DNA from 3 places in the Rhizobium sp. BK512 genome. Region 1 is predicted to be linked to each of the others. Evidence: predicted binding sites of a transcription regulator. Region 1 holds the regulator's gene; each other region holds the start of a gene.
The links. Region 1 encodes LexA, which represses DNA repair genes until DNA is damaged. Its sites were predicted from a motif close to TGTTCNNNNTGTGTTCNG; they were not measured.
Positions count from the first base shown of each region.

Region 2: a site for LexA is predicted at 2,260-2,277, ahead of FHX06_RS17170 (DNA recombination protein RmuC). Genes of this name have one in related genera too.
Region 3: a site for LexA is predicted at 3,044-3,061, ahead of FHX06_RS02905 (ribonuclease T2 family protein). Genes of this name have one in related genera too.

Region 1 is NZ_JACIAS010000002.1:780,428-785,004, reverse strand. It holds gene FHX06_RS09780 (ComEC/Rec2 family competence protein) at 1-2,124, shown strand, start outside; gene lexA (transcriptional repressor LexA) at 2,105-2,830, opposite strand; gene FHX06_RS09770 (VOC family protein) at 3,026-3,913, shown strand; gene kdsA (3-deoxy-8-phosphooctulonate synthase) at 3,910-4,577, shown strand, end outside.
Region 2 is NZ_JACIAS010000004.1:401,097-405,673, forward strand. It holds gene FHX06_RS17165 (ribokinase) at 61-960, opposite strand; gene FHX06_RS17170 (DNA recombination protein RmuC) at 1,005-2,228, opposite strand; gene FHX06_RS17175 (globin-coupled sensor protein) at 2,422-3,921, shown strand; gene def (peptide deformylase) at 4,017-4,532, shown strand.
Region 3 is NZ_JACIAS010000001.1:566,090-570,666, forward strand. It holds gene FHX06_RS02895 (ArsR/SmtB family transcription factor) at 1-348, opposite strand, end outside; gene ettA (energy-dependent translational throttle protein EttA) at 523-2,172, opposite strand; gene FHX06_RS02905 (ribonuclease T2 family protein) at 2,281-3,018, opposite strand; gene FHX06_RS02910 (alpha/beta fold hydrolase) at 3,188-4,132, shown strand; gene FHX06_RS02915 (DMT family transporter) at 4,134-4,577, shown strand, end outside.

The sequences.
Region 1 (4,577 bases):
TGCCTGCTCGTTCTCCCCATTGCCGTTGCGCTCTGCAGCCACGCCCGGACCAGACTGCGGGCAATACTGCTTGCCCTGCTTCTCTTTGCCGGCGGGATGCTCTCGGCACAGATCGAAACATGGCGGGCAAGGACGCTGATCCTCGATTCAGCCGTGACGACAACGCTGACTGGCCGGATCGAACGGCGAGAGGGCGATGGTGAAGGGCGCTGGCGTTATATCCTTGACGTCACCGGCACGGATGCCCCCGAAATCAAGCGTCCTCCCGAGCGCATCTCTGTGCTCGTACGCGGCGCCGCCCGGCCCTTTGAACTCGGCGATATCATAGAGGGCAGGGCGCGTCTGACGCCTCCGGCAGGACCCGCGCTTCCTCACCTCAACGATTTTGCCTTCAGCGCCTATTTTGACGGCATTGGTGCGAACGGCTTCTTCTATGGAGCACCGAAGAAGGTTACGGAACAGGCGGGCTCTGTCGGCGAGACCGTCCTGGAGTGGTTCTACCGCCTGCGAAGCGGCATCGGCGATCGGATTCGCTCCACTCTGCCGGGCGACACCGGGGCCTTTGCCGCTTCACTTGTCACCGATGAGAGACGAGCGATCTCGGATGAAACGACGGAGGCACTGCGGCAGTCCGGCCTTGCCCACATCGTGGCGATCTCTGGCCTCAATATGGCACTCTCCGCCGGTATCTTCTTTGTCGGGCTGCGCGTCATTCTCAGCCTGTTCCCGGGTATTGCGCAGGCGTGGCCGACTAAGAAGATCGCGGCAGCCGGCGCACTCGCTGCGGTAACGGCCTACTATCTGATCTCGGGTTTTGCCGTTTCAGCCGAACGCGCCTTCATCATGATGGCGATCATGCTGGTTGCCGTCTTCTTCGACCGGCCGTCTATCAGCCTCAGAAACGTGGCGCTGTCGGCTCTCGTGATCCTCGCGGTCTCACCATCGGAAGTGCTCGGACCGAGCTTCCAGATGTCTTTCGCCGCAACACTTGCCCTGGTCGCCGGATACGACCTCTGGAAAGGGCGGCCGATGAGGGAGAATGCCTTTGCCAAACTTCCGATCATGAAACCTTTCTTCATGGTCGGCAGCTTCTTCGGCGGTATTTTCCTGACGTCTCTCATCGGTGGTTTCTCGACGGCGCTGTTTTCGATCGAACATTTCCACCGGCTGACTGCTTATGGCCTGCCGGCAAATCTCGCGGCCATGCCGGTCATTTCCTTCATCGTCATGCCGGCCGGCATGCTGGCGATGCTGCTGATGCCTTTTGGTCTGGATGGCTGGCTATGGCCGGTGGCAGGCTTCGGGCTCGACCTGGTGATCGCCATTGCAAAGGCGGTGGCGGGGTGGGGCGGCAATATAGATGTTGCCCGCTTACCCGGCTGGTACTTTCCGGCAGCCGTCTTCGGCTTCCTGTTGCTGACCTTGCTCAGAACCCGGTTGCGGCATATCGGAACCGCGATAATCACTGTTTCAACGTTCGCTGTTGTGTTGCTTCCATCAGAAGCGGTGCCCGACGTCGCCATCTCGGAAGACGGCAGCCTGGTCGCTGTAATCGATGGAGAGGCAATGGCTTCAAACCGTGAAAAGCCGCCAGCCTTCATTTTCGAACAATGGCAGAGGGCACTTGCCATCGAAGAGCATCAGAAGCCGGTTATGCTTCAAGCAACCAAGACACCCACCATGTCAGATGGCAAAAGATTGCAGCTGTCACCCGATCAACAGAATGAAGCCAGAGAGGCAATGAGGCAGGCACTCGCCATCAGCCCAACGTCACGATTCTCTTGCCAAAAGCGCACCTGGTGTACCGCCTTGCTAGGCAATGGAAAGAAACTGACTGTCATCGAAAATGCTGCCTATCTCGGGCCGGCCTGCGATACGGCCGATATTGTCGTAACCCCTGTCCGATTGCGCTTGGACCGTTGTCGTTCCGGCGCGCTGCTCTTTACCGGCGAGACGCTACGCAAGACAGGTTCTGTCGAGCTTCGCTTCACAGATAGTGGAATCGATGTCGCAACCGCATTCGGCCCATTGCAACGCCCCTGGATGCGCCACCGCGCCTATGACTGGCGCAGCGATACATTCACAGACGCAAGCCAGTCACCGGTCAGTGATAGCGGCGAATGAGGCCGACAAGCTTTCCCTGAACCTTCACTCGATCCGGTGGGAAAATTCGGGTCTCATAGGCAGGGTTTGCAGCCTCGAGCGCAATCGATGCGCCCTTGCGGCGGAAGCGCTTGAGTGTTGCTTCCTCGTCGTCGACGAGGGCAACGACGATATCACCCGGGTTGGCGGTGCTGCCATTTCGGATGATGACGGTGTCGCCATCGAAGATGCCGGCTTCGATCATCGAGTCGCCGCGAACTTCGAGCGCATAATGTTCGCCGGAGCCGAGCATATCGGCAGGAACGGTGATGTCATGCGTATTGTTCTGGATTGCCGAGATTGGCACACCGGCAGCGATGCGGCCCATGACCGGGACGGAGACCGAGTTGCCGTTATCGGCAGCAGGCGCTGGTTTTGCCGGAGCCGGCGCTGCAACGGGCTGCGGCTTGCCGAGGCTGCCTTCGATGACGCTCGGTGAAAAGCCGCGACGTGGCTGCAGGCTGGGGCTGTAGGCCTCCGGCAGTTTGATGACTTCGAGCGCGCGTGCCCGGTTCGGAAGCCGGCGAATGAAGCCGCGCTCCTCAAGCGCCGTGATCAGCCGGTGAATACCGGATTTCGAGGCCAGATCCAGCGCATCCTTCATCTCGTCGAAAGACGGAGGAACGCCCGACTCCTTCATCCTTTCGTGAATGAAAAGAAGGAGTTCCTGTTGTTTGCGCGTAAGCATGGCGTGCACCCCAGTCTTGAAACAAATCCAGAACGGACACTATATGTTCCATATGTGTTCCGCAAGTAGCTAAATTTTCGTAAAACTTCTGTCCATTCTGGTGAGAATTTTATTTTTCTCGCGCCCGGGCCTTCGCGGCCTTGTCTCGCAACACCTGCTGAAGCACATCTCCTTGTGACTGTTGGAGGGGACCTAATGAGCCAAGATACGCTTGCAATCGATCATCTCGTTTTGCCGGTTACCGATATCGACCTTGCCCGCGAAAGACTTGGCAAGCTTGGTTTCACTGTGGCGCCGGATGCCCGTCATCCTTTTGGGACCGAAAATGCCTGCGTTTTCTTTGCCGACAAAACCTATCTGGAGCCCCTGGGTGTCGCGAGCGTCGAAGAGAGCGAGGGGGCAGCACACGATGGCAATGTGTTCACCGCCCGCAATCAGGCTTTTCGCTTCCGCTGCGGCAGCGAAGGACTGTCCGCGATTGGCTTTGCGACGGCAGATGCAAAGCACGAACATGCTCGATTCGTGAAGGACAGTATGAGTGCCGGTTCTGTGCTGCAGTTCGAGCGCCCTGTTAAAATGCCGGATGGCACGGAGAATATTGCCGGCTTCCGGCTCGCCTTCGCTGGCGACCTGCGGGCACCGGATTTCTTTCTCTTCGCAGTCGAACGCGTTAATCCGCTTCCTGCCGACCGGACCGCGCTTGAGACCCATGCCAATGGTGTCACAGGCATTGCCGAGATCGCGCTCGCGGCCCCCGAGCCGACAGCCTTCGGTGAGTTCGTTCGCTCCACGGCAAAGGGCGCATCTACTGAGGTCACGAGTTTCGGGCTGGACGTGCCCACCGGAAACGCAAAGATCAGCCTGATGACCCCGGAAGGTCTGGAGGCTTATTTCGATCTTGCCACGTCGGATACCGATCGTGGTCTGCGCGGTCGGGCGATCCGCTTTGCTGTCGGCGATCTGGCCGTGACAGAAGCGCATTTGGCTGCTAACGGGGTGACCTATACACGCAAGGGCAACCGTATTCTGGTGAAGCCTGCGCCCGGCCAGGGCGTACTCTTCGCCTTTGAGGAAACATCATGAGCTCTACTACCAACTCCGTGGTGACGGTCGGCGAAGGCGCCGGCAAGGTCACCTTCTCCAATGCTTCACGTCTGTCGCTGATTGCTGGCGCTTGCGAAATGGAAAGCCGCGACCATGCATTCATGGTTGCCGGCACATTGAAGGAACTCTGCGCCAAGCTCGGCATCGGGCTCGTCTACAAGACCTCTTTCGACAAGGCGAACCGGTCGTCCTTGTCGAGCAAACGCGGTGTCGGCCTTGAAAAGGGGCTGGAAGTTTTCGCCGATCTCAAGAAAGAACTCGGCATTCCGGTTCTGACCGACATCCACAACGAAGAACAATGCGCCGAAGTGGGTAAGGTCGTCGATATCCTGCAGATACCAGCCTTTCTGTCTCGCCAGACGGATCTCCTGGTCGCCGCTGCCAAGACCGGCCGCGTCATCAACGTCAAGAAGGGCCAGTTCCTGGCGCCTTGGGACATGAAGAACGTGCTCGGCAAGCTGAACCAGAGCGGCAATCCGAACATTCTGCTCTGCGAGCGTGGTGCGTCCTTCGGTTACAATACCCTGGTCTCCGACATGCGTTCCCTGCCGATCATGGCAGCAACGGGCGCCCCCGTCATTTTCGACGCCACGCATTCAGTCCAGCAGCCTGGCGGGCAGGGGGAAACCTCCGGCGGCGAGCG
Region 2 (4,577 bases), on a different contig from region 1:
CCGGAACGCCGCCCCAAAACTAGGGGTGGCGTTTCATGGGTTATTCGCAGTTGGACTGGACTATATTCTGTCTGCGACTTCGGCTGCGAGCGGTATAGACGGTTGTGCACCCGGCTTCAGGCAGGCGAGCGAGCCGGCGACCGCTGCGCGGCGGAGCGCCGAGTCGAAATCCAGCCCTTCATCAAGGCTTGCCGCGAAGTAACCGCAGAACGTATCGCCGGCGCCGACAGTATCGACGGGTTCGATGACGAGGCCTTGCGCGCGGGCGATCTGACCATCCCGGATCGCGATGACGCCATCACCGCCGAGCGTGACGATCAGGGTCTGGCCGGTCTCCGCATGAAGACGCTCCAAAGCAGCCTCACGGTCACCGGCACTCATGTTTTCCCGTCCCGCCAGCCGCTCGAATTCGGTCTCGTTGGCAATGACGATATCGGCGAGCCGCCCAAGGCGCGGTGCATCTGGAATGAGTGGAGCGAGATTGAGAATGCTCGTGACGCCCTTGGCGCGAGAGGTGGCAAGCGCACGCTCGACCGCTTCAACCGGAATCTCGAGCTGCAGCATCAGGATATCGCCCTCATTCATGGCATTGACGGCAGCCTCGGCGTTGGCGCCGTCGACCTTGCCATTTGCGCCGGGAATAACGGCAATCATGTTCTCACCATCGCCGCCGACGAGAATGAGGGCAGTGCCAGTCGGTCCCTCGACACGCCTGACGCGGGAAAGATCGGTGCCGGCGCCGTCGAGAAGTTCAAGCGCACCTTCGGCAAACGCGTCCTTTCCGACAGCACCCGCCATATGGACATAACGTCCAGCCCGCCGGGCGGCGAGCGCTTGATTGGCGCCTTTGCCGCCGGCAGCCGTCGCAAAACTGTTGCCGGCAACCGTTTCGCCGGGCTTCGGCAGGCGTTCGGTCGTGGCGATGAGGTCCATGTTGATGGAGCCGAAAACTGTAATCATGGCATGTCCGTCCCTTGCTTCGGGCCGCGACACTGCCGAAGCGATCATTCCTCGTCAACTACCCTGAGCTTGAGCAGTCCAGTACGGCTTTCGACAGATTTGGCCGGCGCCTCGTTCTCGCGCGCCGGCTTGCCGTCGCCGCCTGCTTCAAATTCCAGCGCTTCGATCTTTGCACCCCGCTTGGTGAGCTTGTCCGCCGAGGTGATGATCTGGTCCACGTCGCGCTGCGTCTGGGAAAAATGTCCCTGCAGCTTGCGTACGCGTTCGTCGAGCCGGCCGAGATCGTCCATGAGGAGGGTGACTTCTCCCTGGATGACATGCGCCTGCGCCCGCATGCGCTGGTCTTTCAGTACGGCCTGAATGACCTGGATTGACAGCATCAGGAGCGAGGGCGAGACGATGACGACCCGCGCGCGGTGAGCCTTCTGCACGATCGCCTCGAAATTTTCGTGAATTTCGGCAAAGATCGATTCCGAGGGAACGAAGAGGAAAGCCGTATCCTGTGTTTCCCCCTGAATCAGATATTTCTCGGAAATATCCTTGATATGGACTTCCATGTCGCGGCGAAACTGCTGTGCGGCTAGCTTGCCAGCATCCGGCCCGCCGGCATCGCGAATCGCATTCCAGGCTTCGAGCGGAAATTTCGCGTCGATCACCAGCGGCGGTGCACCGTTCGGCATCCGGATCGTGCAGTCCGGTCGCGAGCCATTCGAAAGCGTCTGCTGGAAAGCATAGGCGCCCATGGGCAGGCCGTCGGCGACGATCGTCTCCATGCGCGACTGGCCGAAGGCACCACGCGTCTGCTTGTTGGAAAGAATGGCCTGCAGCCCGACGACATCCTTGGCGAGTGTCTGGATATTGCTTTGGGCGGCATCGATGACAGCCAGCCGTTCCTGTAGTTTCTGCAGGTTGTCATGCGTCGATTTCGTCTGCTCGGTCAGCGTCGAGCTCATGCGCTGCGTCATGCCATCGAGCCGCTGGTTGATCGCATGGTTGAGCTCTGCCTGCCTTGAACCGAAAACCTCGGCCATCGTCGAAATGCGTCCCTGCATCTCCGCCTGGATTTTCAGAAGCTCGGCCATGCGGGCTTCGCTTTCGGCAGCACGAAGATTGGCCTCCTCCGCCTCCTCGCGGCGAATGCCGGCATTGCGCAACGCAAACACAATCGTCACGAGAATGACGACGGCGAGCGTGCCACCAGCAAACGCAAGCACGCCAGGGCTTAGCACGGGCAGGGAAATGGTGAGTGAGTCGGATGTCATGGTCATGCCGCACCATAACAAAATAACCGCCGATATCTAGATCAAAACGTGAACAATCCCCGTTGTCCTGTGGCATATTGTCGGGCTACCCCACTGGAATGGAAGAAAAATTAGCGAGTACACTTAACCATTGCTAAACCATATTCGCCAAATCTGGCGCGGTAATTTCCCTCCGCATCCCCGCCAGATAGAGATCCCCATGACTTCCCAGCAGACCGACAATGCCCTCAGGCAGCGCCTTGACTTCATTGAGCTCGACGATGAGGCACGCAAGAACCTGCGGGAACTGCGCCCGGCAATCTCGGAGCTGCTCGGCGGCGCCCTGGATAAGTTCTATGGCAAGCTCGCCAAGACCCCGGCCGTCGCGAGCTTCTTTTCCGACAAGGCCCATATGGGTCATGCCAAGAAGCGCCAGCAGGAACATTGGGGCAATCTCTCCGGCGGCAATTTCGACCAGAGCTATGTGAATGGTGTCACGGCCGTCGGCCGCACCCATGCCCGCATCGGCCTCGAGCCGCGCTGGTATATAGGCGGCTATGCGCTTGTCATGTCCGAGCTCGTCCGCGGCCTGATGGAAAAGCAGTGGCCTTCGCTCTTTGCCCGCCAGCAGGGAAAGACGCTCGCCGAAAAACTGACCGCCGTCATCAAGGCGGCGATGCTCGATATGGACTATTCGATCTCGGTCTATCTGGAAGCGCTTGATGAGAAGCGCCGTGTTCTGGAAGAAGAACGCGCCCGGGCCGAAGCCGATCAGGCACTGGCGCTGGAGCATTTGCGTCGTGGCCTCGAAGCTCTTTCGCGTGGTGACCTTGAAGCGACGCTTCCTTCCGATCTGCCCGGCAATTTTCGCGGGATGGCCGAGGATTACAACAGGGCCGTCAGCGCACTGCGCGATTCCTTCACCTCCGTTCACACGACGTCCCGTCACATTCTCGAAGGCGCCGATGTGATCTCCACGGCGGGCGATGACCTCGCCCTGCGCACTGCTCAGCAGGCCGCAGGTGTTGAGGAAAGCTCGGCCGCCCTCCAACAGCTCTCCGTCAGCGTCAGCCAGACCGCCGCCAATGCCGAAAAGGCGTCTGGCGCCGTGCGCGAAACGCAGCAGAAGGCCAAGAATTCCGGCGAACTCGTCACCAGCGCCGTTTCGGCCATGGCAGGTATCGAGAAGTCCTCTACCGAAATCGCCAAGATTATCGGCGTCATCGACGAGATCGCTTTCCAGACCAACCTGCTGGCACTGAATGCCGGCGTCGAGGCTGCGCGTGCCGGTGATGCCGGCAAGGGCTTCGCGGTCGTTGCTCAGGAGGTCCGTCAGCTTGCCCAGCGCACGGCCGATGCCGCCAAGGAGATCAAGAACCTGATCTCCGAAAGCTCGACGCAGGTGAACGAGGGCGTCAACATTGTCAGCAGCACTGGTGAGGCGCTGAGCGACATGATCAGCCGCATCGACATCATCAACAGTTTCGTCGCCGATATCGCCGCTGCCGCCCGCGATCAGGCAACCGGCGTCAACGAGGTGAGCATCGCAATCCGCAACATGGACACGATCACGCAGCAGAATTCCGGCATGGTGGAGCGTACGTCTGCCGAAACCCGTCGGCTGAAGGATGAGGTCGAGAACCTCATCGAGCTTCTGCAGCGTTTCCGCGCACGTGCCGAAGGCCGTCAGCCCGCCCCTGCCGCTCGTCGCGCGGCCTGATAATCTCGACGAAAACCGGGCAGGCGCTGCAAAAAACCGCAATCCCTGCCCGGCGGATGATTCCCTAGTGTGAAAAGATGCGTTATGGGAACGCCATGACCATCAAGCCACTCATCATTCTTCCCGACCCCCTTCTCCGTCAGGTTTCCCAGCCGATCGAGCGGGTCGACGCCGACCTGCAGCGCCTTTCCGACGACATGTTGGAAACCATGTATGATGCGCCGGGCATCGGCCTTGCCGCGATCCAGATCGGCGTGCCGCGCCGCATGCTCGTTATCGATCTCTCGAAGGAAGGCGAGGAAAAGCAGCCGCTCATCTTCATCAATCCGGAGATCGTCCGCTCTTCGGACGAACGCTCGGTCTATGAGGAAGGCTGCCTTTCCATTCCCGACTATTATGCGGAAGTTGAACGCCCCGCGAATGTCACGGTCAAGTATCTTGATCGCGAAGGCAAGGAGCAGAGCGTCGAGGCTGATGGTCTTTTGGCGACATGCCTCCAGCACGAGATCGATCACTTGAATGGGGTGCTCTTCATCGATCATATTTCGCGGTTGAAGCGCGAAATGGTGATCAAGAAGTTCACCAAGGCTGCAAAGTCGAAGGTGCTCTGAGAGGGCCGACAGCAGCGACAAACGAAAGATTCGAGCGGGCTTGCT
Region 3 (4,577 bases), on a different contig from region 1:
GCGGTGGCGTTTGACGGAGGCAAGACGCTCGCCGTCCCGCTGTACGACCGGATCGTTTTCGGAGACATGCTTCAGGAGGTTACGCACCAGCGCGGCGGCCTTGCCCTCATGCGCCAGCCGGAAATAGGCCCAGGCGCCCTCCTGATAGCGATCGATGAGCTCTGCCTCGCCGAGCAGCTTCAGGTGCCGCGAGATGCGGGGTTGGGATTGGCCCAGGATTTCCGTAAGATCGGTAACGGTGAGATCACCTGCCGCCAGCAGCGCCAGCAGCCGCAGGCGCGTCGGTTCGCCGGCCGCCTTCAAGACGTCCACCAGCGCATCCAGTCCAAGCCTCAGGGGTTCGCTCATATTCTACCCAATCAAGATATAAAGATATCTTTATGTGATTTGGGTAGCTGAAGCAAGCGGCATTTCACCGAATTGCGAACTTGCCTTTGCTGATCGCGCCAACAAAAGGGAAGACCGCGAGACATCAAAAAAGCCCCGGACCAGCCGGGGCTTTCGAAAGGGCTGAAGAACGGATCAGCGCGTCAGGCGCTTGTGAGCCTGGCTGCCCGGGTTCAAGGCATCAGGGCCGAGGCGGCGAACCTTGTCCTGCTCGTAGTCCTCGAAGTTGCCTTCGAACCATTCGACATGGCCTTCACCTTCAAAGGCGAGGATGTGTGTCGCCAGACGGTCGAGGAACATGCGATCGTGGCTGATGATGATGGCGCAACCGGCAAATGCTTCCAGCGCGCTTTCCAGGGCACCGAGCGTTTCCGTGTCGAGGTCGTTGGTCGGTTCGTCGAGCAGCAGCACGTTGCCGCCGGCCTTCAGCATCTTGGCAAGGTGAACGCGGTTACGCTGACCACCCGAGAGATTGCCGACCTTCTGCTGCTGATCGCCGCCCTTGAAGTTGAACGCGCCGCAATAGGCGCGCGAATTCATGTCGAACTTGCCGAGCTTGATGATTTCGGCGCCGCCGGAGATTTCCTCCCAGACGGTCTTGTTGCCGTCGAGCGCGTCGCGGCTCTGGTCGACATAACCGAGATGTACGGTCTCGCCGATGCGGACCGAACCGGCATCCGGCTTTTCCTGACCGGTGATCATCTTGAACAGCGTCGTCTTGCCCGCGCCGTTCGGACCGATGATACCGACGATGCCGCCCGGCGGCAGCTTGATCGACAGATCGTTGATCAGCGTGCGGCCTTCGAAGCCCTTGGTGATGCCTTCCATCTCGATGACCACCTGGCCGAGGCGTTCGCTGACCGGGATGATGATCTGCGCGTCGCCCGGACGCTGCTTCTCGGCGGCCTCAACCAGCTGCTCGTAGGACTTGATACGCGCCTTCGACTTGGCCTGACGGGCCTTCGGGCTGGAAGCAATCCATTCCTGTTCGCGGCTGATTGCCTTCTGGCGGCCGGCTTCTTCGCGGTTTTCCTGCAGCATGCGCTTGGCCTTCGCCTGCAGATAAGCCGAGTAGTTGCCTTCGTACGGGATGCCGCGGCCGCGATCGAGTTCGAGGATCCAGCCGGTGACGTTGTCCAGGAAGTAGCGATCGTGGGTGATCATCATCACGGCGCCCGGATAGTCGCGCAGGTGCTTTTCGAGCCAGGCGATGGTTTCGGCGTCCAGATGGTTGGTCGGTTCGTCGAGCAGCAGCAGGTCCGGCTGCGAGAGCAGAAGGCGGCAGAGCGCGATACGACGGCGTTCACCACCCGACAGGCTGGTGACTTCGGCGTCGCGCGGCGGGCAGCGCAGCGCTTCCATCGCCATCTCGACCTGGCTTTCCAGATCCCAGAGGTTCTGGCTGTCGATGATGTCCTGGAGCTTGGCACCCTCTTCCGCCGTCTCGTCGGAATAGTTCATCATCAGCTCGTTGTAGCGATCGACGATCGCCGTCTTGGAAGCAACGCCTTCCATGACGTTTTCGAACACCGTCTTGTTCGGATCGAGCTTCGGCTCCTGCTCCAGGTAGCCGACCGTCGCACCTTCGGCGAGCCAGGCTTCGCCAGTATATTCCTTGTCCTGGCCGGCAATGATGCGCAGCACGGTGGACTTACCGGCGCCGTTCGGGCCGAGAATACCGATCTTTGCATCGGGATAGAAGGAAAGATGGATGTTCTCGAGGATCTTCTTATTGCCATAGGCCTTGTTGAGGCCGGACATATGATAGATGAACTGACGTGCCATGCTGGGATGCTCCGGGCGGAAACTTGAAATCGTGGCCGCTATGTAGGCGAAACCACGCCCGCGGGCAACGCCGAAACCCTGTTTCGTCAGGATTTCGGCATGTTTCCGTCAGAAGCCGGCTGCATCCACAAGGCCTTCGTCACAGCCGAAGGACGTCTGCCCTGCCCCCTGGATCAGCCCGCCGAGACCCTTCTCCTTCGCTTGGGCCGAAACGGCATCCTGCGAAAGTCCGATCGTCAGTTCGCTGATCACGCGCTTGTTGCCGACGCGCCGGCAGCTCATCTTCACGCGGTCGCTGGCACCGGCCCCAAAGCTCTTGTCGAAAGCCGCCTTGATCGCGTCGGATTTCAGCGTCTTGCCGACATTGGCGGCAAAGAGATCGCGCACCGCCGAAGCATTGAGATCGCCCATCAGGTGGATAGCAGTGGCAAAATAATCATCGGCACTCATCTTGGTGCACGTGCCGTGTTTGATCCACTCATGCCGCTCGAGCCCGGATTGCGTGCCGGGCATTGCCTTGTCGAGAGCGGTCTTCGTCTCGGCTGTAAGGTCTACTGACGGCAGGTCCGTCCACTGGCCGTCCTTGTCGGCGGCCTTCTGCTCGGCAGGCACGCCGCAATAATCCTGGCGCATCGGCCACAGACCGTGGAGAGAAAAATTGGTGGCATCATAGCGCTCGCCGCTCTGCGTGGCGCATTCGGCCTTCTTCTGATTGGTCTGGCAGAATGCCGGCTGCCAGCTTGCGGCGAGAATGAAGCGCGTTCGCCCGCTTTCTTCGGCGGATACGGAGCCGACAGACGACAGCGAGAGGAACAGGATGGAAACCGAGAGTAGAAACTTGACCATTATTAGCCCCGAAATAGTTCCGACAAAGAACAATACAAGAACAAACAAGCACGAAGCCGTGACTTGCGCAACCCTGAATCGCAGCAGGAAGCACGCTTTCTCGTGTATGAGCGACGCCGCAATATTGCATTTGCCTTGATATCTGGTCTTTTGGGCCCGGGAGGAATGCATGTTTTCCGAGACATTGCGGCTTCAAAACGCCGGGGCTTCGCTTGCCTGTCACTACCAGCCTGCAGAAGGACGAGTGCAAGCTATCCTGATGATTTCACACGGGCTTGCCGAACATTCGCGTCGCTACCAGCGCTTTGCCGAGGCCATGGCGGCAAGAGGCTATCACGTTTATGCGCATGACCATCGCGGCCATGGCGAGACAACCGCATCCGATGCGCCGCTCGGCCGCTTTGCGAGACGCAACGGCATCGAACACGTCGTCAGCGATATCGCCGCCGTGCACAGCTTCGCCACGGGCCGTCACCCCGGCCTGCCCGTCATTCTGTTCGGCCACTCAATGGGCGGCCTGATCGCACTCAATGCCGCAGCCGATCTTGCCGGCCGTTTCGCCGCCGTCGCCATCTGGAATTCGAATTTCGCCGTCGGCCTTTCCGGCCGCGCCGCGCAGGCGATCCTGCTTGCCGAGCGCGCGCTGAAGGGCTCCGACGTGCCGAGTGACATGCTGCCAAGGTTGACATTTTCCGCCTGGGGCAAGTCCGTCCCCAATCATCGGACGGAGTTCGACTGGCTGTCGCGCGATCCGGCCGAGGTCGATGCCTATATCGCCGATCCGCTTTGCGGTTTCGATGCTTCGGTATCGCTGTGGTTGGACGTCTTCGCGCTCACCTTCCGCGGCATCGCGAAGGAACAACTCGCCAGACTGCCGAAGGACATACCGATTCACCTGGTCGGCGGTGGAAAGGACCCGGCTACCAACAATGGAAAAGCTGTGCTCTGGCTGTCAGAGCGTTTGAAAAGCCAGGGCTTCTCCCGTATCAGCACTGAGATATATCAGGATATGCGGCATGAGACGCTGAACGAAATCGGCGCCGGCGCGGCAATAGCGGATTTGGCCGACTGGTGCGACGAGGCGATCCGCAACGGTCCGGAGCGAAAGGACTGAGATGACAAGCCCGAGCTATACCCCCCATCACGCCTCCTCCGAAGTGACGTTCGGCCTGCTTTTCATGCTGCTCTCGGTCCTGATTTCGCCGCTGATCGACATTTTCTCGAAGCTCGCAACGGCAACGATCTCGTCCACCGAGGTCGCCGCCTTCCGCTTTGTCATCCAGTCGCTCACCATGCTGCCCATCGTCTTTCTGCGCGGCGCCAAGATCCAGTTCTCGCTGAAGCAGAGCTGGTATCATGCAATCCGCGGCGCCATGGTCACGACGTCGATGATAAGCTTCGTCACCACGCTGAAGGTCATGGCGGTTGCCGATGCGATCGCCATCTTCTTCGTCGAGCCGATCATTCTGACGATCCTCGGCAGCATCTTCCTGAAGGAGACCATCGGCTGGCGCCGCTACAGCGCCTGCGCCGTCGGCTTCCTCGGCGCCATGCTGATC